DNA from 3 places in the Variovorax sp. V213 genome. Region 3 is predicted to be linked to each of the others. Evidence: predicted binding sites of a transcription regulator. Region 3 holds the regulator's gene; each other region holds the start of a gene.
The links. The regulator sigma-54, encoded in region 3, starts transcription at its own class of promoters, with help from an activator protein. The targets are predictions, from matches to a motif close to TGGCANGNAANCTGCTTT.
Positions count from the first base shown of each region.

Region 1: a site for sigma-54 is predicted at 2,132-2,149, ahead of atzF (allophanate hydrolase). Genes of this name have one in related genera too.
Region 2: a site for sigma-54 is predicted at 2,551-2,568, ahead of ACAM55_RS07110 (ammonium transporter). Genes of this name have one in related genera too.

Region 1 covers NZ_AP028664.1:4,899,664-4,907,359, reverse strand. The annotation lists gene ACAM55_RS23155 (AmpG family muropeptide MFS transporter) at 1-1,135, opposite strand, end outside; gene ACAM55_RS23150 (M48 family metallopeptidase) at 1,193-2,056, shown strand; gene atzF (allophanate hydrolase) at 2,178-3,890, shown strand; gene ACAM55_RS23140 (ABC transporter substrate-binding protein) at 3,908-4,912, shown strand; gene ACAM55_RS23135 (ABC transporter permease) at 4,915-5,748, shown strand; gene ACAM55_RS23130 (ABC transporter ATP-binding protein) at 5,872-6,705, shown strand; gene hpxZ (oxalurate catabolism protein HpxZ) at 6,702-7,082, shown strand; gene ACAM55_RS23120 (BMP family ABC transporter substrate-binding protein) at 7,136-7,696, shown strand, end outside.
Region 2 covers NZ_AP028664.1:1,457,099-1,464,794, forward strand. The annotation lists gene ACAM55_RS07095 (PaaI family thioesterase) at 1-224, shown strand, start outside; gene ACAM55_RS07100 (acyltransferase family protein) at 160-1,410, opposite strand; gene ACAM55_RS07105 (LytTR family DNA-binding domain-containing protein) at 1,570-2,457, shown strand; gene ACAM55_RS07110 (ammonium transporter) at 2,639-3,841, shown strand; gene ACAM55_RS07115 (succinylglutamate desuccinylase/aspartoacylase family protein) at 3,933-4,868, shown strand; gene ACAM55_RS07120 (peptidoglycan DD-metalloendopeptidase family protein) at 4,884-5,771, opposite strand; gene ACAM55_RS07125 (hypothetical protein) at 5,900-6,205, shown strand; gene ACAM55_RS07130 (glutamine--tRNA ligase/YqeY domain fusion protein) at 6,268-7,696, opposite strand, start outside.
Region 3 covers NZ_AP028664.1:4,691,347-4,699,042, forward strand. The annotation lists gene ACAM55_RS22175 (hybrid sensor histidine kinase/response regulator) at 1-231, shown strand, start outside; gene ACAM55_RS22180 (cytochrome b) at 322-921, shown strand; gene ACAM55_RS22185 (YceI family protein) at 933-1,511, shown strand; gene ACAM55_RS22190 (YceI family protein) at 1,570-2,202, shown strand; gene ACAM55_RS22195 (hypothetical protein) at 2,263-2,388, shown strand; gene ACAM55_RS22200 (phospholipase D family protein) at 2,390-3,994, opposite strand; gene rpoN (RNA polymerase factor sigma-54) at 4,005-5,600, opposite strand; gene lptB (LPS export ABC transporter ATP-binding protein) at 5,618-6,412, opposite strand; gene lptA (lipopolysaccharide transport periplasmic protein LptA) at 6,409-7,137, opposite strand; gene ACAM55_RS22220 (thiol:disulfide interchange protein DsbA/DsbL) at 7,292-7,696, opposite strand, start outside.

The DNA.
Region 1 (7,696 bases), 210 kb from region 3:
CAATGCCGCCCGCCAGGTTGTCGGCCGACACCACCGCGATCAGCGCCGTCAGGTCGTGCCCGCGCGAGGCCAGCCAGGCAAAGAGCAGGTTGCTCGCGGCGCTGAGCACCGCGCCCAGCATGAGCACGCGCATCACGCCCAGGCGCATCGACAGCACGCCGCCCACGAAGGCGCCCGCCAGCGTCATGACCACGCCGTAGATCTTGCTCACCGTGGCCACTTCGTCCTTGGTGAAGCCCATGTCCACGTAGAAGGGGTTGGCCATGATGCCCATCACCACGTCGCTGATGCGGTAGATGGCAATCAGCGAGAGAATCAGCGCGGCCTGCCATTTGTAGCGGCGGATGAAGTCGGCAAAGGGCTCGATCAGCACGCTTTGCAGCCATTCAGCGGCGTTCCTTGCCTTGGGCAGCACGCGCCGCACGGGTTCGGGCGACAGCAGCACCGTGAGCACGCCGACCGCCATCGAGGCCGCCATCACCAGGTAGGCCGTTTTCCAGGCGCCGTTCTGGTAGGCCGCCGCACCCGTGGCGGCCGCGGCCGGGGCCACCTCGGCCCAGGCCGCGACCCACAGCACGCCGGCGCCGGCCCAGATCATCGCGAGCCGGTAGCCGGTCTGGTAGGCGGCCGCGAGCGCGGCCTGCTTGCGGGTTTCGGCCGATTCGATGCGAAAGGCGTCCAGCGCAATGTCCTGCGTGGCCGAGCCGAAGGCCACCAGCAGCGCGCACCAGATCAGCGGCACGAGGCCCTGGCGCGGGTCGTTCAGCGCCATGCCGACAAGCCCCGCGATCACCACCCCCTGCGCCAGCAGCAGCCAGCCGCGCCGGCGGCCCAGCAGCGTGGTCAGCGGCGGCAGCGGAAGCCGGTCGACCAGCGGCGCCCAGACCCACTTGAAGCCGTAGGCCAGCCCGACCCAGCTCAGGTAGCCGATGGTGGTGCGGTCGATGCCCGCTTCGCGGAGGCGGAAGCTCAGCGTGCCCAGCACCAGCAGAAGCGGCAACCCGGCCGAAAAGCCGAGCGCCAGCATGCGCAGGGTGGCGGGCTCGAGATAGACCTTCAGCGCGTCGCGCCAGGGCAGGGAAGAGGCGGTGGGAGTTTCGGCAGGCTGGGCAGACATGAACCTCGGATTGTCCATGAGGGTGCGCTTGGCGCCGAGCGGTCTTTTTGCCACGTTTGTTCCTATGATCCGCGCATGTGCACACGATGCGATTCCTTCGTTTCTTCCGCGGCTTTGGCTTCCCGCTCCTCGGCCTGGCAGCCGCGGCGGGCTTTTCTGCTTGCGGCGGCCGGCGCGGTGCTCACCGGCCCGGCGCTGGCGCAGGTGAACGTGGGCAATGCATCGATGGCGCGCAACCTGGTGCCGGCCGACCGGATCGAGGCCGCCGGCGTGCAGCAGTACGGCCAGTTGCTCGAAAAGGCGCGCGCCAAGAGTGCGCTCGCCGGCGACGGCAACGCGCAATTGCAGCGGCTGCGCACCATCGCAAACCGCCTGATTCCCTTCGCCACGCCGTGGAACACGCGGGCGCGCCAGTGGAAATGGGAGGTCAACCTCATCGGCAGCAAGCAGATCAACGCCTTCTGCATGCCCGGCGGCAAGATTGCTTTCTTCAGCGGCATCCTCGAACAGCTCAAGCTCAGCGACGACGAGGTCGCCATGGTGATGGGGCATGAGATGGCCCATGCGCTGCGCGAGCATGCGCGTGCCCGCCTGGCCAAGAGCGCCGGCACCGGCGCCGCGCTCTCCATCGGCGCGCAGCTGCTGGGGCTCGGCCAGATGGGCGACCTGGCGGCCCGTGCCGGCACGCAGCTGCTCACGCTGAAGTTCAGCCGCAGCGACGAGACCGAGGCCGATCTCGTGGGCCTGGAGCTCGCGGCCCGCGCGGGCTACGACCCCCAGGCCTCGGTGTCGCTCTGGAAGAAGATGGCCGCGGCGTCCAAGAACCAGGGCGGACTGAGTTTTCTGTCCACCCATCCGAGCGGCCCGGACCGCATCCAGCAGCTCGAAGCCAATCTGCCGAAGGTGGAGAAGCTTTACCGAGACGCCAAGCGGGGCTGATGCATGACTCCCTCTCCCGGAGGGAGAGGGAGCAACGCCCAGGTACGACTTCTGAACGGCGGCCCCTGATCCGCCTGGCACATTGCTTGCATCTCGACTTGTACACAAGTTTGGATGCCTGATGATGGTGCATGAAGAAAACGGATCGCCTGCCGCGGCGTGGATCGCACGCTTCGCGCAGCCCGTGCCCGGCGCGGACACCGGCAACCGGCCGCTCGCCGGCCTGCGCTTTGCCGTCAAGGACAACATCGACGTGGCCGGCGAGCCCACCACGGCGGCCTGTCCGGCCTTCGATCGCAGGCCCCCGGCACATGCGGCGGTGGTGCAGAAACTGCTCGATGCCGGTGCATCGCTGCTGGGCAAGACAAATCTCGACCAGTTCGCCTGCGGCCTGAACGGCACGCGCTCCCCCTACGGCGAAGTGCCCAACGCCTTCGACCCGCGCTATGTCTCGGGCGGCTCCAGCTCGGGTTCGGCCTACGTGGTGGCCACCGGCGAGGTCGATTTCGCGCTGGGTACCGACACCGCGGGCTCGGGCCGGGTGCCTGCCGGGCTCAACAACATCGTCGGCATCAAGCCTTCGCGCGGCCTGCTGAGTGCCTTCGGCGTGGTGCCCGCCGCCCAGAGTGCGGACTGCGTGTCGATCTTCGCGTGCACCGTGGCCCTGGCCGTCGACGTGCTCCTGGCGGCCGCCGGGCCCGACGCGCGCGATCCCTATTCGCGGGAACTTGCGCTGCGCAGCGACCCGTTTCCCTCCGACTTCCGCTTCGGCGTGCCCGACACGTTGAGCTTCTTCGGCGATGCCGTGGCCGAAGACGCCTTTCGCGATGCGCAGGCCCGGCTCGTTGCCCTCGGCGGCACGGCCGTGGCGATCCCCTACGCGCCGCTGGCCGAAGCCGCCGCGCTGCTCTATGAAAGCGCCCTGGTGGCCGAGCGCTATGCCGCAGTGCGCGAGTTCTTCGATGCGCACGGCTCGCAGGTGATCGAACCGGTGCGCGGCATTCTCGAGAGCGGTCGCGGCTACGACGCCGCCGACGTGTTCGAGGCCCAGACCCGGCTGCGCGCGCTCGCGCAGCAGGCCGAGCCGATGTGGCGCGGCATCGACCTGCTGCTGGTGCCGACCGCGCCCACGCACTACACGCGCGAACAGATGCGCGCCGACCCGGTCGTGCTCAATCGCAACCTTGGCGCGTACACCAACTTCGTCAACCTGCTCGACTACGCCGCCATCTCGGTGCCGAGTGCGCTGCGCGCCGACGGCCTGCCCTTCGGCATCACGCTGATCGGCCCCTGCGGCAGCGATCTCGCGCTGGCCGAGCTGGGCCAGCGCTACCACCATGCCACCGGCCTGCCGCAGGGCGCGACGGGATTGCCGCTGCCCGAACCCAAGCCCGTGCCTGGCCTGGGTGCTCCGTCGGCGCAGAGCATGCCCATCGCCGTCGTCGGCGCGCATCTTTCGGGCATGCCGCTCAATGGCCAGCTCACCGAACGCGGCGCCACGCTGCTGCGCGCCACCACCACCTCGCCGCGCTACCGCCTGCATGCGCTGCCGGGCACCGTGCCGCCCAAACCGGGGCTGCAGCGCAGCGCCACCGGCGGAGCGGCCATTGCGCTCGAAGTGTGGTCGGTTCCCGTCACCCAGGTCGGCAGCTTCCTGGCCCTGATTCCGCCCCCGCTGGGCCTGGGCAGCGTCGAGCTTGCCGACGGCAGCTGGGTGCACGGCTTCATCTGCGAGGGCCATGCACTGGCCGATGCGGAAGACGTGAGCCACCACGGCGGCTGGCGCGCCTACATCGCGAGCCGCACCGCTCCTTCCCAAGCCATTCCAACCTGACCGATCGAGGAGTCTTCATGAGCACCCCTGAGAAATCGTCCGCCGCCGCGTCGCGCCGCCAGCTGCTGCAGGCCGGCGCCGCGGGGCTGGCCGTGCTGGCTGCGCCCGCCATCGTGCGCGCGCAAGCCGCGCCGAAGATCCGCATCGGCTTCTGGCCCGTGGCCGCGGGCCTGCCCTTCTTTGCCGCGGTCGACCGCGGCTACTTCAAGGAAGCCGGGCTCGACGTGGAGCCGCTCAAGTTCGCGGGCGCGCAGCAGGTCATGGAAGGCATGCTCGCGGGCCGCTGCGACGGCAGCTCCAACGGCACCGGCTCGGCCAACCTCGCCATCGGCGAGATCGCGCAGCCAGGGCTCTTCAAGATCTTCTGCACCAACCCGAGCAACGCCAAGTTCGTGCTCGACGAATTCATCGTCGCCAAGGACAGCCCGATCAAGACCATGGCCGATCTGGCCGGCAAGAAGATCGCGTCCGGCCCCGGCATCCAGAACGTGACCCTGTGCAAGACCATGCTCGAACGCGCGGGCGCCAAGGGCGCCACGGTGAGCGAGCTGCCCATCGGCCAGCACGTGGCCGCGCTCGTCGCGGGGCAGGTCGACGCCTGCTACACGCTCGAGCCCACCGGCACCGTGGGCCGCATGAACGGCACCACGCGCGTCATCGAGGCCGGCGTGGTCGCCAGGTACATCCTCGGCGACCCGATGGCGCCCTGGCATGGCGGCGCGGCCAGCCTCACCAGCGAGTTCATCAAGAAGAACCCCGATGCGGCAAGGAAGTACATCGCCGCCTATGCGCGCGGCGTGGACCTGGTGCGCAGCAAACCCGACGACGCGCGCCAGCACATGAAGGGCTACACCGCCATCGAAGGCAGCCTCACGGCCGAAGTGCCGCTCGCCTCGTACATGCTCTACAACGAGTTCAAGCCGAGCGACGTCGCGTACTTCCAGAAGTTCTACGACCTGTTCACCGAAAAGGGCATCTTCGAGAAGAAGGTGCTGGTGGACGGCCTGCTCTACAAAGCCTGACCATGGCCGACGCAAGCACGACCACGGCCGCGCCGTGGACACCACCGGCCGCCGGTGCCAATGCGGCGACGATACCCAAGCCGCCGCTGCGCGACCGGCTGCTGCCCTTCATCGGCCCCGTGGTGCTGTTCATCGCGTGGGACCTGGCGGTGCGGCTGGGCTTCATCAAGCCGATCCTGCTGCCCACCCCCGCCGACACCGTTGCGGCGCTCATCACGGGGCTCGCGGGCGGGCTGCTGCTCACCGACTTTGCGATGACCGTGTGGCGCACGCTGCAGGCCTTCGCGATTGCGGCGGTGGTCGGCGTGCCGCTGGGCGTGCTGCTCGGCAGCAACGAGAAGGCCTACCGCAGCGTCGAATTCCTGATCGACTTCTTCCGCTCCACGCCGTCATCCGCGCTGATTCCGCTGTTTCTCCTGATCTTCGGCGTGTCGGACGTCAACAAGGTGGCCATCGCGGCCTTCGGCGCGCTGCTGATCGTGGTGTTCAACAGTGCCTACGGCGTGATCAATGCGCGCAAGCAGCGCGTGATGGCGGCGCGCGTCATGGGCGCCTCGCGCTGGCAGATCTTCAAGGACGTGCTGGTGTGGGAAAGCCTGCAGCCCAGCTTCGTGGGTTTGCGCTCGGCGGTGTCGATGGCGCTGGTGATCGTCATCGTGGCCGAGATGTTCATCGGCTCCGACGCCGGCCTCGGCCACCGGATCATCGATGCGCAGCAGGTGCTCAATGTGAAGAGCATGTATGCGGCCATCCTCGCGGCGGGTGCCCTGGGCTATGCGCTCAACATCCTCTTTCTCATTGCCGAGCGCCGCATCGTGCACTGGAGCGGAAGGTAATGGACCACCCCCAGGCTTGCTCGCTGCGCGTAGCCGCCCACCCCCTGCGAGGGGGCGCTGCCTGCGGCCCGGCAAAGCCGGTTCCGTGGCAGCTCACGCAAAGATCCCGACAGGAGCGCATCCATGCGAGCTTCAACTGACATCGTCGTCAACGGCCCGGTGTACGCCGATGTGCCCAGGCCCGTCTTCAAGCCCGGTCCGGCCGGCACGCACATCACCATTCGCGGGCTCACCAAGTACTTTGCGGGCTGGCCGCTGTACGAGAACTTCGACCTCGACATTCCCAAGCACAGGATCGTCTCGGTGTTCGGGCCCAACGGCTGCGGCAAGTCCACGCTCATCAACATGATCGCGGGGCTCGTCCCCATCGATTCGGGCGAGATTCTGTTCGACGGCAAGCAGCGCAAGGACACCAAGATCGGCTACGTGTTCCAGAACTACCGCGAGGCGATGTTCCCGTGGATGCGCACCATCGACAACATCGCCTATCCGCTGAAGCTCGAAGGGCGCAGCAAGACCGAGGTCGACCGGCGCATGGAAGAGCTGGTGGCGTCCTTCGACGTCAAGTTCGACCTCAAGCGCTTTCCCTACGAGCTCTCGGGCGGCCAGCAGCAGACTGCGTCGATCATGCGGGCGCTCGCGCCCAACCCCGAGGTGCTGTTTCTCGACGAGCCTTTTTCAGCGCTCGATTTCGAGATGACGCTCTTCATCCGCGAGAAGCTGCAAGAAGTGTTCATGCAGACCGGCACCACCATGCTGCTGGTGTCGCACGACCTCGAAGAGGCCGTGTACCTGGCCGACGAGGTGCTGCTCCTGACCAAGCGGCCGACCAAGGTGGCCGAGATCCTGCGCTACGGCGACGCACGCCCGCGCACCCTCGAGACGCTGAGCAGCGACAGCTTCGTGGCGACAAAGAAGCTCAGCCTCGACATCTTCCAGCGCGAGGTTCGTCGATGACTCTGGAGATCAACATCCCCGAGGTGCTCGCCGAAGTGGGGGCCGTGTTCGCGCGCTACGAAGAAGCGCTCGTCACCAACCAGCGCGCGGTGCTCGACGAGTTGTTCTGGAACAGCCCGTACACGCTGCGCTACGGCTTTTCGGAGAACCACTACGGCCACGCCGACATCAGCGCGTTCCGCGCATCGCTGCCGATGCAGAGCCCGCCGCGCGAGCTGTTGCGGACCGTGATCACCACCTATGGGCGCGACTTTGCGACCGCCAACGTCGAGTTCCGCCGCGAAGGCAGCCGCCAGACCGGCCGCCAGAGCCAGACCTGGCTGCGCACCGCCGACGGCTGGCGCGTGGTCGCCGCGCACGTGAGCCTGATGGACTGAACACGCAGGCACATTTTTTGCACCCCAACTTGTATCCAAGATCGGAGAAAGCCATGACGAGCACCATCAATCGCCGCGATTCCCTCAAATCCCTGGCTGCGCTCGGCGCCGCCGGCACCCTGGGGGGCTGGAGCGCCCTCGCCGGTGCACAAGCCAAGCCGCTGACCGTCGGCGTGATCTACGTCGGTGCACGCGACGACTACGGCTACAACCAGGCGCACGCCATGGCCGCGGCCGAGGTCAAGAAGCTGCCCGGCGTCAAGGTGGTGGAAGAAGAGAACGTGCCCGAGACCGCCGCCGTGCAGAAGACCATGGCCGGCATGATCTCGCAGGACGGCGCCAAGCTGCTGTTCCCCACCTCGTTCGGCTACTTCGATCCGCACATTCTCGCGATGGCTCCCAAGAACCCCGACGTGCGCTTTTCGCATTGCGGCGGCCTCTGGACCGAAGGCAAGCACCCCAAGAACGTCGGCAGCTTCTTCGGCTACATCGACGAATGCCAGTTCCTGAACGGCGTGATCGCGGCGCACATGACCAAGAGCAACAAGATCGCTTTCGTCGCCGCCAAGCCGATTCCGCAGGTGCTGCGCAACATCAACGCCTTCACGCTCGGC
Region 2 (7,696 bases), 2.1 Mb from region 3:
CCACGGTGGCGGGGCGGGTGCTGGCCTCGCACTTCTCGGTCAACTGCCTCTCGCCCGCACTGGGGCGCGCCTTCATCGCGCGCGGCAAGGTGGTGAAGGCCGGCCGCAAGCAGGTGTTTGCGACCGCCGAGCTCTATGGCCAGGGCGAGGGCGACAGCCTCAAGCTCGTGGCGACGGGGAGCGCCATCCTGGTTCCGGTGGAAGAGCTCCCTCCGGCGAAGTAGCCCGTGGTTCGGGGCCCGTGCGCCGGGGCTTGAGCCCGAACAGCGGGCGCAGCCAGTCGAAGCGCCGGATCAGCCCGTCGGTCAGCGCCCAGCAGCCCACGATGGTCAGCGCCGCCAGCAAGGCCGGCTCCAGCACCGGGCCCAATGCAAAAGGCGCCAGCAGCGCAACGCCGGCAATGATCAGCGTCTGGTGCAGCACGTACCACGGGTACACCGATTCGTTGGCCCAGCGCAGCCACGGCCAGGGCCGGTTCAGATGGCGATGGCCGTAGCCGAGGAGCGAGGCGACCGCCAGCCACAGGTAGAGCATGCGCAAGGTGTCCATCGGCGCGCCGGAGGGCGGCCCCTTGGCGCCGAGCCTCAGCACGATGAATGTGGCGATCGTTGCCGCCGCCAGCGCCAGCGAAACCCGCCGCAGGCGCTCCAGCTCGCGCCACACGCCCGTGTCCACGCCTATCCAGTAGCCGTACAGAAACACGGTGAAGTAGATGCTGTGCAGGTGAAAGTCGCGGATCAGGTTGTGCGTGGGCGGAAAGTGCCGGGCCAGCAGCATCGTCCAGACCAGCAGCGGAAGCGCCGGCAGCAACAGCAGCTTCCAGCCGCGCAGCCCGTTGAAGCGGCGGCGCATCCACTGGCCGGCCGGCGATTTCCACAGCGGCAGCGTCAGCGCGATGATGGCCGTGTAGGCGAACAGATAGGGCAGGTACCAGAGGTGGTTCCAGGTGATGCCGAACTCCGCGCCGGCAAAGGCCTCCTTCGGCCACGGATCTCCCATCGAGAGATAGCGCAGCAGGAACGCGCCGAAGCCCGGCGCGACCAGCCCGCTGGCCACGCCCTGCGCATAGGCCTGATAAGGAACGATCACCGCCATGCCGAAGGCCAGCGGCAGCATCAGCCGCACGCCGCGGCTGCGCAGCAGCGCCCAGGTGCCCTGGTTGCGGCTCAGGAAGCCCAGCGACACGCCCGAGACCAGGAACACCAGGTCCATGCGCCAGAGGTTGAGCACGCGCATCGGCCACTGCAGCCATTCGGCCGCGTGCGGACTCTTGAGGTGCCAGGGCCAGTCGGCCACGTAGTACATCGCCACGTGGTACAGGATGACCAGCAGGAAGGCCAGCGCGCGCAGCGCGTCGATGTCGTGGCGGCGGTCGGATGGGGTGGGCAGGGTCGCAGGGGTTGCGCTCATCGGTCGCTCCTCGAAAACGCGGCAAAGAAGGGCCGATGGTTGCGTCCAAGCGCCGCGCGCGGCCTGCCCAAGGGACGGATCGCGGGCCTTTTGTGACGAGCGGTGGCCTCCGGGGACGAAATTTGCCCGCCGGGCGCGCGGATCGCGAGAATCCCGGGCATGGGAGATTCCCGAAAGAACCTGTACGAGCGCTATGAGCCCATCCGCCGCCGCGTTGAGGTGGGCTTCTGGATCGTCTTCATGGCGCTTCAGGCGGTGTTCAACACCATGGTGGCGCTGGTCGATGCGCGCGACCGCGCGGTGCCGCGTGCCACTTGGGAAATCGTCACCTGGGAAGTGTCGAGTCACCTCGTGCTGCTGACGCTGGTGCCGGCCGTGGTGGCCATCCAGCGCCGGCTGTCGCCGCTGGCGCGTACCCATCTGCTGCGCTACCTGGCGTGGCACCTGGCGGCCAGCGTCGTCTTCAGCGTGGTGCACGTGGCGGCCATGTTCGCGCTGCGGGCCATGGTCTATGCCGCGTTCGGGGAGCGCTACGACTACGCGGGCTGGACCGGGCGCTGGGGCTACGAATACCTGAAGGACGTGCGTGCCTACCTGTCGATGGTGTTCGGCATCTGGGTCTACGGGGTTTTCATGCTGCGGCTGCAGGGCGAGGCACGCGTGCTCGATCCGCCCGAGCCTGCCCAACCCACCGCACCAGAACACCCCGTGCCGCCCGCGCGTCCGGAGCGCTTCCTGGTGCGCAAGCTGCGGCGCGAATTTCTCATTGCCGCGGGCGACATCGACTGGCTCCAGGCCGAGGGCAACTACGTCGGCCTGCACGTCAACGGCCACGACTACCTGCTGCGCGCGACGCTCACCGACTTTCTGACCCAGCTCGACCCTGCCCATTTCGTGCGCGTGCACCGCAGCCACGCGGTCAACCTGGGCCGCATCAAGGAGATCGAGCCGCTCGACGGTGGCGATGCCCGGCTGCACATGGACGATGGCACCACGGTGCCGTGCAGCCGCCGCTACCGCGAGGCTTTGCGCGCCGGGGCGACCTGACGGCACCGAGCGTGCCGCCGGGTGTCCTGTTCCGGTGCGGGCCCAGATCCGGAAGCCCCTTTATGGCTCGTTCCGCACCATCAAAGCGCCTTTAGGCACCATTTTTGCTTTCTTATGGCGCTGCGCCGAGCAATTCGGGTGCATGCACCAATTCAAACCAGAAAAACTGCAAGAAGCTCCAATGGACGCACTCAAACAGGGCGCAGACGCGCTGTTCATCCTTCTCGGCGCCATCATGGTGTTGGCCATGCACGCCGGTTTTGCCTTTCTCGAACTGGGCACGGTTCGCAAGAAGAACCAGGTCAATGCGCTGGTCAAGATCCTGGTCGACTTCTCGGTCTCGACCATCGTGTACTTCCTGGTGGGCTACGGCGTGGCGTACGGCACCCATTTCTTCGTCGGCGCGACGGAGCTCGCGGCCAAGAGCGGCTACGAGCTGGTGAAGTTCTTCTTCCTGCTCACCTTTGCCGCGGCCATTCCGGCCATCATCTCGGGCGGCATCGCGGAGCGCGCCAAGTTCTGGCCTCAATTGATCGCTACGGCGGTCATCGTCGGTTTCGTCTATCCGCTGTACGAGGGCATCGCCTGGAACAAGGCCTTCGGCATCCAGGCGTGGATCGCTTCGGTCACGGGCAGCGAGTTCCATGACTTTGCGGGTTCGGTGGTGGTGCATGCGGTGGGCGGCTGGCTCGCGCTGCCGGCCGTGCTGCTGCTGGGCGCACGCCGCAACCGCTACCGCGGCGACGGCTCGCTGAGCGCACATCCGCCGTCGAACATTCCCTTTCTGGCGCTGGGTGCCTGGGTGCTGTGCGTGGGCTGGTTCGGCTTCAACGTGATGAGCGCGCAGAGCATCGACAAGATCTCGGGCCTTGTGGCCGTCAATTCGCTCATGGCCATGGTGGGCGGCACCCTGGTGGCCCTGGCGCTCGGCAAGAACGACCCCGGCTTCGTCTACAACGGACCGCTCGCCGGCCTCGTGGCGGTGTGCGCCGGCTCCGACCTGATGCACCCGCTGGGCGCGCTGGTGGTGGGCGGCGTGGCCGGCGCCATCTTCGTGGTGATGTTCACGCTCACGCAGAACAAGTGGAAGATCGACGACGTGCTCGGCGTGTGGCCGCTGCACGGCCTGTGCGGCACCTGGGGCGGCATTGCGGCCGGCTTCTTCGGCACGCAGGCGCTGGGCGGCATCGGCGGCGTAAGCCTGTGGGCGCAGCTCATCGGCACCTTGATCGGCGTGGCCTGGGCTGCGCTGGCAGGGGCTGCGGTGTACGGCGCACTCAAGGCCACGATGGGGCTGCGGCTCACGCAGGAAGAGGAATACGACGGGGCCGACCTGTCGATCCACCATATTTCGGCTACGCCGGAGCGTGAGGCCAACTGGTAGGGCCCAGTACGACGCTGAAGCGTCAAGAAGCACGAAAGCGCAGCCTGTAGCAAACTCGCCCGACCTGTCCGCTTCAATTTCGCCAACGCCAATGACCCAACAGCCCCCCGCCCTCGAAGTCCTCCCCCGCGACCTCTCCGCCTACCGCAAGGGCAACATCGGCATCGACTACGTGCACCGCTTCGAGTCCGGCAAGCCCGGCCCGCACGTGCTGATCAACGCACTCACGCACGGCAACGAAATCTGCGGCATGACCGCCGCCACGCACCTGCTCGACACCAACGTGCGCCCCAAGATCGGCACGCTCACCGTGAGCTTTGCCAACGTGGAAGCGTACGAGTCCTTCGACAAGGCGCTGCCCTTCGACAGCCGGCAACTGGTGCACAACCTCAACCGCATCTGGTCGCCCGAATGGCTCGACGGCACCGAAGACAGCCCCGAGCTGCGCCGCGCCCGCGTGCTGCGCCCGGTGGTGAGCGCGGCCGACCACATCCTGGACATCCACTCCACCAGCCAGCCGGTGATCCCGTTCTGGGTGTACCCGGCGTTCGACCGCAATGCCGAGGCCGCAATGGCCATCGGCCGCCCCTCGGTGCACCTGGTGATGCCCGACGGCCTCGGCTCCGGCACGCCGCTGATCCAGCATGGCCGGCATGGCCTGCCCGAAGGCAAGGGCGTGGCGCTAGTGGCCGAATGCGGCCAGCACTTTCTGCGCTCGGCCTCCGAACTGGCCACCGCCATCTCGCTCGATTTTCTGGCGCACTTCGGCCTCGTCGACAAGGACCCGGCCGTGCCCGCGCCCGGCCCGCAGCGCCGCTTCGAGCTGCTGCAGACGCACGTCATCAAGTCGGAAGAGTTTGCCTTCGTGCGCCCGCTGATCGGCTTCGAGACCTTTGCCAAGGGCGAACTCATCGCCACCAACGGCCCGGACGAGATCCGCGCGCCGTGCGACGACTGCACGATCTTCATGCCCGCGCAGCGCGTGATCGTGGGGCGGGAGGCGGTGTATTTGACGAAGCCGATCTGACGTCGGGGTGGCGACTCAGGCCGCAATGAAAAGCGCCGGATCCACCATCGCCCGATTCAGCATCACGGACCAATGCAGATGAGGCCCCGTCACGCGGCCAGTGGCGCCGACGGCTGCAAGCTGCTCCCCGGTCTTCAGCACGTCGCCCACCTTCACATCGACGCGGCTCAGGTGGCAATACATCGTCAGCAGGCCGCCGCCGTGGTCGAGCCACACCGTGCCACCGTTGAAGAAATAGTCACCCGTATCGATGACCCGCCCCGGCAGCGGCGCCAGAACCGGCGTGCCCGTGCCCGCGGCGATGTCCATGCCGCTGTGCGGATTGCGCGACTGGCCGTTGAACACGCGGCGCAGGCCGAACGAACTGGAGCGGCGGCCCGGCACGGGGACGCGCATCTGCAGAGACGCATCGGGCCGCAGGTCGGTGAACGTGGCCATCACGGTGGCCAGGTGCGCGCGTTCGCTTTCATAGCGCGCTTCGTCGTCCGGGGATAGATCGACAGTGCGTGGCGGTACCGAAAGGCGCTGTTCGCGATATTGCTTGGGGGCCACGGTGTAGGCGACTTGTTTTTCGGCACCACCCTCTGGACGCACGATGACGCTCGCATCGCCCGGCACAGCCGCGAGCGGAATACCCACCAGCGCGGTCCAGTCGATGGCATCGCCCACGACGAGCAGCGGCACCTCGCCGGCAAAGACGGAGGGGCGCTTCGCTGCCGGGCCGAGCGACAGGCGCGCCACGCCGCCCGGTACTTGGGACGCGCGCGGCCAGACTTCAGGCTGGTTCTTCTTCTTTGACGCGCTGGCGTGTGTGGCGGTCAGCGCCAGAAGGCCCATTGCGCCGAACAGGGCAGAGCGGCGGCTGAGGGCGGTCGGGTGGAGGTCGGGGAACGGGTGATGCATGAATCGTTTGGGTTTTCGATGGACAGGGATTGGCGAGGCCGTCCTGCACCGATCGGCTGTCACCGGGATTGAACTCAAGGCTTCTTGTACGAACGAACAAACATGGCGAACCGACAGAGGAAACGGAAATGAAGATCCGAACGCTGGGCCGATTGGCCTTGATGGTAAGCGTGGGTGCCATGGCTGCCGGATGCGGCAGCACTGCGATTCGTGTAGGCGGCGCGCCCGAGGCGAGCGTCAAGAATTGCGTGGCCGCGGCTTCGCGCGAGTTTCGCGTGCCTGTACCGAGCATCGTCGCGGACAAGGGCACGACGCCGCGCGACGGCGTCTACACGATCAACCTGAAGGTCGGGCCGCAAGGCCGGCCGGCGATCTGTACGACGGATGAAAACAGCGCGGTGCTGGGCGTGGTCTACAGCAAGCGGCAGGAATGAATGAACATACAAAAAAAAGCCGGGGCCATCGCGGCCCCGGCTTTGTGCGGGACGCGGGGCGATTACTTGCCCCAGCTGTCCCGCATTCCAGCCGCGCGATTGAACACGCGTTTGCCATCCGTACCTGACTTCGCATCGAGCACGAAGTACCCATGCCGTTCGAACTGAAACGCCGCACCGTCTTGAGCATTGGCCAGTGACGGTTCGACGTACGCAGAGCAGACCTCCAGGCTCTGCTTGTTCAGCTCATCCATCAACTCTCCGCTGCCCGGGTTCGCCGCCGCAAACAGCCGCTCGTACAGGCGCACCTCGGCCTGCACCGCATCGGCCGCGGCCACCCAGGTGATGTTGCCCTTCACCTTGATGGCGTCCGCGCCGGGCGTGCCGCTCTTGGTGTCGGGCACCAGCGTGGCCCGCACTTCGACGAGTTTGCCGTTCGCGTCCTTGGTACCGCCGGTGCATTCGATGACGTGGCCGTATTTCAGCCGCACCTTGTTGCCCGGGAACAGGCGGAAGAAGCCCTTGGGCTGCACTTCTTCGTAGTCGGTGCGTTCGATCCACACCTCGCGGCCGAGCTTGAATTCGCGCTTGCCCATTTCGGGATGGTGCGGGTGCACGGGGGCCGAGCAGTCGTCGAGCACGTCGTCGCTGCCCATCAGTTCGCCCCAGTTGGTGATCACCAGCTTGACCGGGTCGAGCACGGCCATGGCGCGCGGTGCGGTGGGGTCCAGGGTGTCGCGCAGCGCGGCCTCCAGGCTGGCGTAATCGATCCAGCCGCCGGACTTGGTGGTGCCGCTGCGTTCGCAGAACAGGCGCAGCGCCTCGGGCGTGTAGCCGCGGCGGCGCAGGCCCGCCAGGGTGGGCATGCGGGGGTCGTCCCAACCGTCGACGTGCTTTTCTTCGACCAGCTGGCGCAGCTTGCGCTTGCTGGTGAGCACGTGGGTGACGTTGAGGCGCGCAAATTCATACTGGCGCGGATGCGGGCTGGCAATGAGGCCGCCTTCGGCCAAGCGGTCGAGCAGCCAGTCATAGAAGGGGCGCTGGTCTTCGAACTCCAGCGTGCAGATGGAATGGGTGATCTGCTCCAGCGCGTCTTCGATGGGGTGTGCAAAGGTGTACATCGGGTAGATGCACCACTTGTCGCCGGTGTTGTGGTGAGTGGCCCGGCGCACGCGGTACAGCGCGGGGTCGCGCATGTTGATGTTGGTGCTGGCCATGTCGATCTTCGCGCGCAGGATGGCGGCGCCGTCGGCCACCTGGCCGTCGCGCATGGCGCGGAAGCGCTCAAGGTTTTCCTCGGGCGTGCGGGTGCGGAAGGGGCTGTCGGTGCCGGGCGTGTTGAAGTCGCCGCGGTTCGCGCGAACTTCATCGGCAGTCTGTTCGTCCACGTAGGCGAGGCCGGCGCCGATCAGGTATTCCGCCGCGCGGTACATGAAGTCGAAGTAGTCGCTCGCAAAGTATTCGTGCGGCTGCAGGGTGCCTGGCGCGCTG
Region 3 (7,696 bases):
GCGGCGCTGTGCGACATCCGGCTGCCGGGCGGGCTCGACGGCATCGCGCTGGCAGAACGGCTGCAGCGGCAGAAGCCGTCGCTCACCATTGCGCTGATCTCGGCCGACATCGGCGAAGCCACCCATCGGTTGGCCGCGGAGCGCGGCTGGCATGCGCTGCGCAAGCCGGTGCAGCCGGCCGAGCTGCATGCCGTGCTGCTGCAGGCGCAGCAGGCCTCATCGCGGCGCTGACCCCGCCGGCCGTGCGCCTGGCACGGCTCGTGCGGTGCCTTCGCCGCTTCCGATATATGCTCCGCGCACAGGCCGCTGGTCCTGCTTCCGATGCCTGCCGACACACCTCCATCTTCCGCCACCGCCATTGCCGAAACGCCCGCCGACCTGCGCTATGGCCCGGTGGCCATGGCGCTGCACTGGCTGCTCGCGGCCATGATCGTCGGCTCGCTCGGTGTCGGCCTCTACATGACCGGCCTGCCGCTCTCGCCGGCCCGCATCAAGCTCTACAACTGGCACAAATGGGCCGGGGTGACGATCCTGCTGCTGTCGGCCCTGCGGCTGCTGTGGCGGCTGCGCCATCCGCCGCCGCCATTGCCGTCGCATGCGGCGGCGGCCATGCCGCGCTGGCAGCGCACCGGCTACCGGGCGAGCCATGCGCTGATGTACCTGCTGTTCCTCGCGGTGCCGCTGTTCGGCTGGGCCTACAGTTCGGCGCTCGGGTTTCCGGTCGTGTGGTTCGGCGTGCTGCCGCTGCCGGACTTCATGCCGGTCGACAAGGAACTGGCCGAGGCCGTGCTGAAGCCGCTGCACAAGGGCAGCGCGTTCACGCTGGCCGCGGTGGCGCTGCTGCACGTGGCGGCGGTGCTCAAGCACCACTGGATCGACCGCGACGGCATCCTGAAACGCATGTGGCCCGCGCCACGCTAGGAATCCGCCAGATGAACCGAGTCTTCCGTCTCTTTCTCGCGGCCGCCGCGTTCGCCGCCCTGTCGCCCGCGGGCGCCGAGCCCGCAACGGCGACCCGGCTCGTGGCCGACAAGAGCCAGATCGCCTTCGTCAGCAAGCAGATGGGCGTGCCGGTGGAAGGCACGTTCAAGAAGTTCGACGCGCAGGTGGCATTCGACCCGCGGAAGCCCGAAGGCGGCACCGTCGCGCTGCAGATCGACACGGCGAGCGCATCGCTCGGCGTGCCGATGAGCGACGCCGAACTGCCCAAGGCCCCGTGGTTCGACACCGGACATTTTCCGCAGGCCAGCTTCCAGTCGAGCGCCATCAAGGCGCTGGGCGAAGGCCGGTTCGAGATGGCGGGCAAGCTCACCATCAAGAACATTTCGCGGCAGGTCACGGTGCCGGTGACCATTGCGCCATCGGGCGGCTACGCGGTGGCCACCGGAAGCTTTACGATCCAGCGGCTCGACTACAAGGTGGGCGACGGCGAATGGACCGACACCTCGGTGATCGGCAACGACGTGCAGGTTCGCTTCAAGTTCACGCTCGCTGGCCTCGGTCCGCTTTGAGCCGCCGCTTTTCTTTCTTTTTTTCGATTTCGTTTTCACGCCAAGCACGCCCATTGCCATGAAGAAGCTCTTCCTCGCTGCCGCGCTGTCTGCAGCGACCATTGCCACTCCCGCCCCGGCGCAGGAGTACACGGCACCGCCCGTCGCCGCCAGGCCCGCGGGCGGCCCGGTGAAGAACGCCAGCTACGTGATCGACCCGACCCACACCTTCGTGATGTACGAGATGGGGCACTACGGCACCACCACCAACCGCGGCCGCTTCAGCACCAAGGACGGTTCGGTGCAGATCGACGGCACCGGCAGCAGCGGCAGGGTCGACATCACGATGGACATCAGCTCCATCAACACCGGCGTCGACCTGCTCAACCGCCACGTGCAAAGCAAGGATTTCTTCAACGTGGCCGAGTTTCCGACCGGCCGCTTCGTGGCGGACCGCATCGAATTCAACGGCGACAAGGTGGTCGACGTGCCGGGCACGCTCACGCTGATGGGCCAGACCAAACCGGTCACACTCAAGGCCGTGCGCTTCAACTGCTACCTGAACCCGCTCATCAACCGCCAGGTCTGCGGCGGCGACTTCGAGACCACGGTGCAGCGCAGCGACTGGGGCATCACCTGGGGCTTGAACTTCGGCTTCGAGAACAAGGTGAAGCTGCTGGTGCAGGTCGAAGCCGTCAACGTGCAGCAATAACCAAGAAATCATGACCGACATCACGGTTGCACTGCTGGGCATCGCGGGCGCGATGGTGGCGTGTTTGCGATTGCGGCGGCGCTGCGGTCGGCCTACCTGCGCTACAAGGCCTGGATCGACCGCGCGGCCGGCGGCGTGATGGTGCTGCTGGGCCTCAAGCTGCTGTCGGGCGTGCGCGCAAGCTGAGCTAAAGCAGGCTCTCGGGCGTGAGCGGCGCCAGCAGCTCGAGCATGGCGCGGCCCCAGAAATCGGAGTCGGGCTCCTCGTTCAGCACGGTGGTCTTGCCGGCCTCCTCGCTGATCCACTCGATGCGCGATGGGTTGCCGCCCTCGGCAAAGCGCAAGCGGTAGGCGCCCTGCTGCTTGAGCACGTCGATGAGCTTGAGCGCCTGCTGCGCCATCTCGGGGCTGCGGATGAAAAGGCCGATCTCGGTGTTGTGCGTTTCGGAGCGCGGATCGAAATTCATCGAGCCGACGAAAAGTACCTGCCGGTCGATGACGGCCGACTTGGCATGCAGCCGGCCGACCGAGGTGCCGAAGAGGCCGAGCCGCACGCTGCGGCGGGTGCGCGTGGTGCTGAGCTCGTACAGGTCGGCGCCCAGCTTCAGCATGTCCGGCCGGTAGCGGCGGTAGGCGGTGTGGACCAGGGGCTCGTCGGTGGCGGCGAGCGAATTGGTGATCACGCTGATCTTCACGTTGCGACGGCGGATCTCGCGCATCACCTCCAGGCCGGCCTCGCCCGGAATCAGGTAGGGCGAGACGATGGTCACTTCGGAGCGCGCGCGGCGCATCTGCTCGACCACGTTGTAGCGCACGCTGTCGACGTCGAGCAGCGGCACGCCGCCGTACGACGCCGTCTTGCCGATCACGCGGTCGGGCGAATCGGCGTAGGCCTCGGCAAGGGCCCAGATCAGGCCGAGCTTGCCAGTGGCAAGGTCCTCGGCCATCGGGCTGTAGCCCAGCAGGTCGTTGGGGGCGGGCCGAGGCGGCGGCGGCGTGGTGTCGGGGCCGGTGGCGGCTTCGAAGCGCTTTTGCAACTCTTCGCGCGGCACACCGGTGGCCACCACCGACTGGATGGGCCGCACGTAGGCGCTGTTCCAGTACTGGTCGAACAGGGTGCCGAGGCGCGGCACCAGCGCACCGGTCACGAAGGTGTCGAGATCGAGAAAATTCTCGCCCGCCGTGCGCCTGAAGTACTGGTTGCCGATGTTGCGGCCGCCCGCCACCGCCATGGCGCCGTCGGCAATGAAGAGCTTGTTGTGCATGCGCCGGTTGACGCGGCTGAAGTCGAAGAGCGAGGCCGCGAAGCGCTTGAGCAGGCTGCCGCGCCCGGCCGGAAACGGGTTGAAGAGGCGCAACTCGACGTTCGGCGTGGCGGCAAGGCCGAGCAGCAGTTCGTCCTCGCCCGAGGTGTAGAGGTCGTCCATCAGCAGCCGCACGCGAACGCCGCGCCCGGCGGCGTCGCGCAGGGTGCGCAGCAGGTAGCGGCCGGTCTCGTCGTTCTCGATCTGGTAGTACTGCACGTCGAGCGTGCGCTGGGCGCGCCGCGCGAGCTGGATGCGCGTGTCGAAGGCGAAGTCGCCGCCCGGCATCAGGCGAAAACCGCTGAGGTCGGGGTCGGGCTGCGCGGCCAGGGCGATCTTGCCGAGCGCGGTGTCGGCCGACACGGCCATGGCCCTGGTGGGTGGGCGCGGCGCTTCGTCGGGCAGGGTGGCGCAGCCGGCAAGCAGCAGCGCCGCCGCCATGGCGAAGACCCAATGCCCACAGCGCGACAGCAGGCGGCGACCGGCCATCGACGGCTTTCTACAACGCCTTGCGCAGGTTGGCGGGCGCGATGCGCAGCGCCTCGCGGTACTTGGCCACGGTGCGGCGCGCGCATTCGATGCCCTGCTCCTTGAGCATCTCGGAAATCTGGCTGTCGGACAGCGGTTTCTTGATGCTCTCGGAACTCACGAACTGCTTGATCAGCGCGCGCACCGCGGTGCTCGATGCATTGCCGCCGGTCTCGGTGCCGAGCGCTGAGCCGAAGAAGTACTTGAGCTCGACCGTGCCGAAGGGCGTGGCCATGTACTTGGCGGTGGTCACGCGCGAGATGGTCGATTCGTGCAGGCCGAGCTCGTCGGCGATCTCGCGCAGCACCAGCGGCCGCATCGCGAGCTCGCCGTGCACGAAGTAGCTTTTCTGCCGCTCGACGATGGCGTTGCTGACGCGCAGGATGGTGTCGAAGCGCTGCTGGATGTTCTTGATGAACCAGCGCGCCTCCTGCAGCCGCTGCGACAGCGCCTGGCTGCCCTCGCCCTTGTGCGACTTGAGCGCGCCGGCGTAGATGTCGTGCACGCGCAGCCGCGGCATCACCTCGGGGTTGAGCATGACGCGGAACTTGACGTTGGTGCCGCGGCCGATCTTGGTGACGATCACGTCGGGGATCACGATGTTGCGCTCGACGTCGACAAAACGGCGGCCCGGCTTGGGCTCCAGGCGCGCGATGATCTGCAGCGCCGAGCGCACCAGGTCTTCGTTGGTGCGGGTGAGCGTGGCCAGGCGCTTGAAGTCGCGCCGCGCGAGCAGCTCCATCGGCTGCTTGCAGATGGCAATGGCGGTCTTGCGGACCAGGGCATGCTCTTCGGTTTCGTCTTCGCTCGCGAGCGCGCGCAGCTGGATGCCGAGGCATTCGCCCAGGTCGCGCGCGCCGACACCGGCCGGCTCCAGGCTCTGCAGCAGGCCGAGCGCCACCTGGAAGTGATGCACCAGTTCGTCGAACTGGTCGTTGTCGTCGCCCGCGAGGCCCGAGGCCAGCGCCGGCAGCGAATCTTCGAGGTAGCCGTCGTCGTTGAGCGATTCGATCAGGAAGCGCAGCGCGGCGCTGTCGTTCTCGTTGAGCCGGAGGCTGAGCGCCTGCCGGTGCAGGAAGGACTGCAGCGACTCCTGGCTGCGCGCGAGTTCGGTGGCGTCGGCGCGCTCGTCGTCGCCAAGATTGTTCTGGCGCGCGGGGGCGTCGCTGCCCCACTCGCTGTCGTCCGGCGCCATGTCGACGGTGCCGTCGCCCTCCCAGTCGGGCTCGCGCTCGGTGGCGTCGGCGGCGGGAATGTCGGTGTCGGCCGCCGCGGTGGTTTCGCTGGATGTGGTGGCCGCGCTGCTCGTCGGGGCCGAGGCGAAGTCGCTCTCGCCGGCCTCGCCCGACGACTCATCGCGCGGCACCGGGGTATCGATGGCATCGAGGCCGAATTCCTCGCGCGCCGCTTCTTCCGCGGTGCGTTCGAGGAACGGGTTCTCGTCCAGCATCTGCTCGACCTCCTGGCTCAGTTCGAGCGTGGAGAGCTGCAGCAGCCGGATCGACTGCTGCAGCTGGGGCGTGAGCGCCAGATGCTGCGAGACGCGAAGGGACAGCCCTTGCTTCATGGAGACCGACTCCTCCCTTACATCCGGAAGTGCTCGCCGAGGTACACCCTGCGTACTTCGGCGTTGTCGACGATCTCCGAGGGCGTGCCTTGTGCCAGCACATGCCCGTCGCTGATGATGAACGCGTGATCGCAGATGCCCAGCGTTTCACGCACGTTGTGGTCGGTGATGAGCACGCCGATGCCGCGTTCTTTCAGGAAGCTGATGATCCGCTGGATCTCGATCACCGCGATCGGGTCGATGCCGGCAAAGGGCTCGTCCAGCAGGATGAAGCGCGGCTGCGTGGCCAGCGCGCGGGCAATTTCGACCCGGCGCCGTTCGCCGCCCGAGAGCGCGAGCGCCGGAGAATCGCGCAGATGATCCACCCGCAGGTCGGCCAGCAGCCCTGAGAGCCGCTCTTCGGTGCGTTGCTTGGACAGGGGGGCGGGCTTGCCATTGCCATCGGGCTCGCGCTGGAGCTCGAGCACGGCGCGCACGTTTTCCTCGACCGTGAGCTTGCGGAAGATGGAGGCTTCCTGCGGCAGGTAGCTCAGGCCCATGCGGGCGCGCCGGTGGATCGGCATGTGCGCAATGGGTTCGCCGTCGATGGTGATCTCGCCAGCATCGGCCCGCACCAGGCCCACGATCATGTAGAACGAGGTGGTCTTGCCGGCGCCGTTGGGGCCCAGAAGCCCGACGACTTCGCCCTTTTGAACGTCTAGCGAGACATCCTTGACGACCTTGCGGCTGCCGTAGCTTTTCTGCAGGCCCCGCACCACCAGGCGGCTGCCCGGCGTGCCGTTGGTATTCTGGATTCCAGCAGCTTCGATCACTTGCGCCCTTCCCCTTCGCCGCCGCCGAGCGTGGTGGTCGAGCGCAGGCCGGCACCGGGTGCCGGCTGGGGCGCCGCTGGCGCGGCCCGTCCGCCGGCCGGAGCCGAGGCGCCTGGCGCGGGCGCCGTGGCGCTCTTGGGCGTCAGGATGGTCTTCACCCGCCCCCCGCCCGCGGGCGCATTCACCCCGGTGTTCGGCGGCACGGTGGAACCGTTGACCGTGTAGGTGTCGTTGCTCTGGTCATAGACAATGAGCGCGCCGCTGCTTTCGTCGTTCGGCGTGGCGCCCAGCAGGCGGCGCATGACGGCATTGCGGATGAACTTGACGTTGTCGGCGCGGCTGTCGTATTCGATGACCTCGGACTCGCCCTCGATCCACTCGTCGGGCGCATTGCGCTTCTGCTTGTAATAGGCCCGCTTGCCGGGAGCCGCCGTGACCACCCCGTACTGGTAGCCCTCGGCGTCCTGCCGCACGTCGATGCGCGCGCCGCGGATGATGATCGTGCCCTTCGTGACCAGCACGTTCCCGGTGAACACGCTCGTCTGCTTGAGGTCGTCATAACGCATCGCGTCGGACTCGATGTTCATCGGCTTGGTGCGGTCGGCCGTCTCGGCCAGGGCGCCCGAGGCGAGACCGGCCAGCAACAGCGCGCCAACGCTCAGGCGAGTCAGGCGGCCGAGGCGGCGAACAAGAGGGGTGGTGTTGGAGTAGGAGTGCAATGTCATAGAGGCACGAAACTTGCTCTGCATTGTATGCGGCAGATGGCGCCAGCCCTGCACGCACGGATGAAAAAGCCCGCCAAAGCGGGCTTGACATCCATCCGGAAACACCGCGAAACCGGCTCCGCCGGCCGCAGGTGATACCCCCCGGAAAAGGGGGTCAGCCCTTCTTGGCTTCGCCGATCAGGAAGTTGGTGACCTGGAGCGCCTTGGTCATGTTGCCGGCCGTTTCGCCGTCCACATACCAGCGGCCGGCAATGGCCAGGGCCGGAACGCCGGCCACCTTGTAGGCGTCGGTCATCTGCGAGGCGCGCTTGGCCTTGCTGGCCACGCCGAACGAGGTGAAGACCTCCTTGAACTTGGCGCCGTCCAGGCCGTTGGCGGTGGCCCAGGCAATGATGTTGGCGTCGCCGTTCACGTTCTGGCGCTGCTTGTGGATCGCGTCGAACACCTTCGGCTGGAATTCGTCGACCTTGCCCAGCGTTTCGAGCGCGTAGTACAGGCGCTGCTTGGCTTCGACGTCGTTGCCCACGAAAGGCACGGGCACGCGGCGGAAGGCCACTTC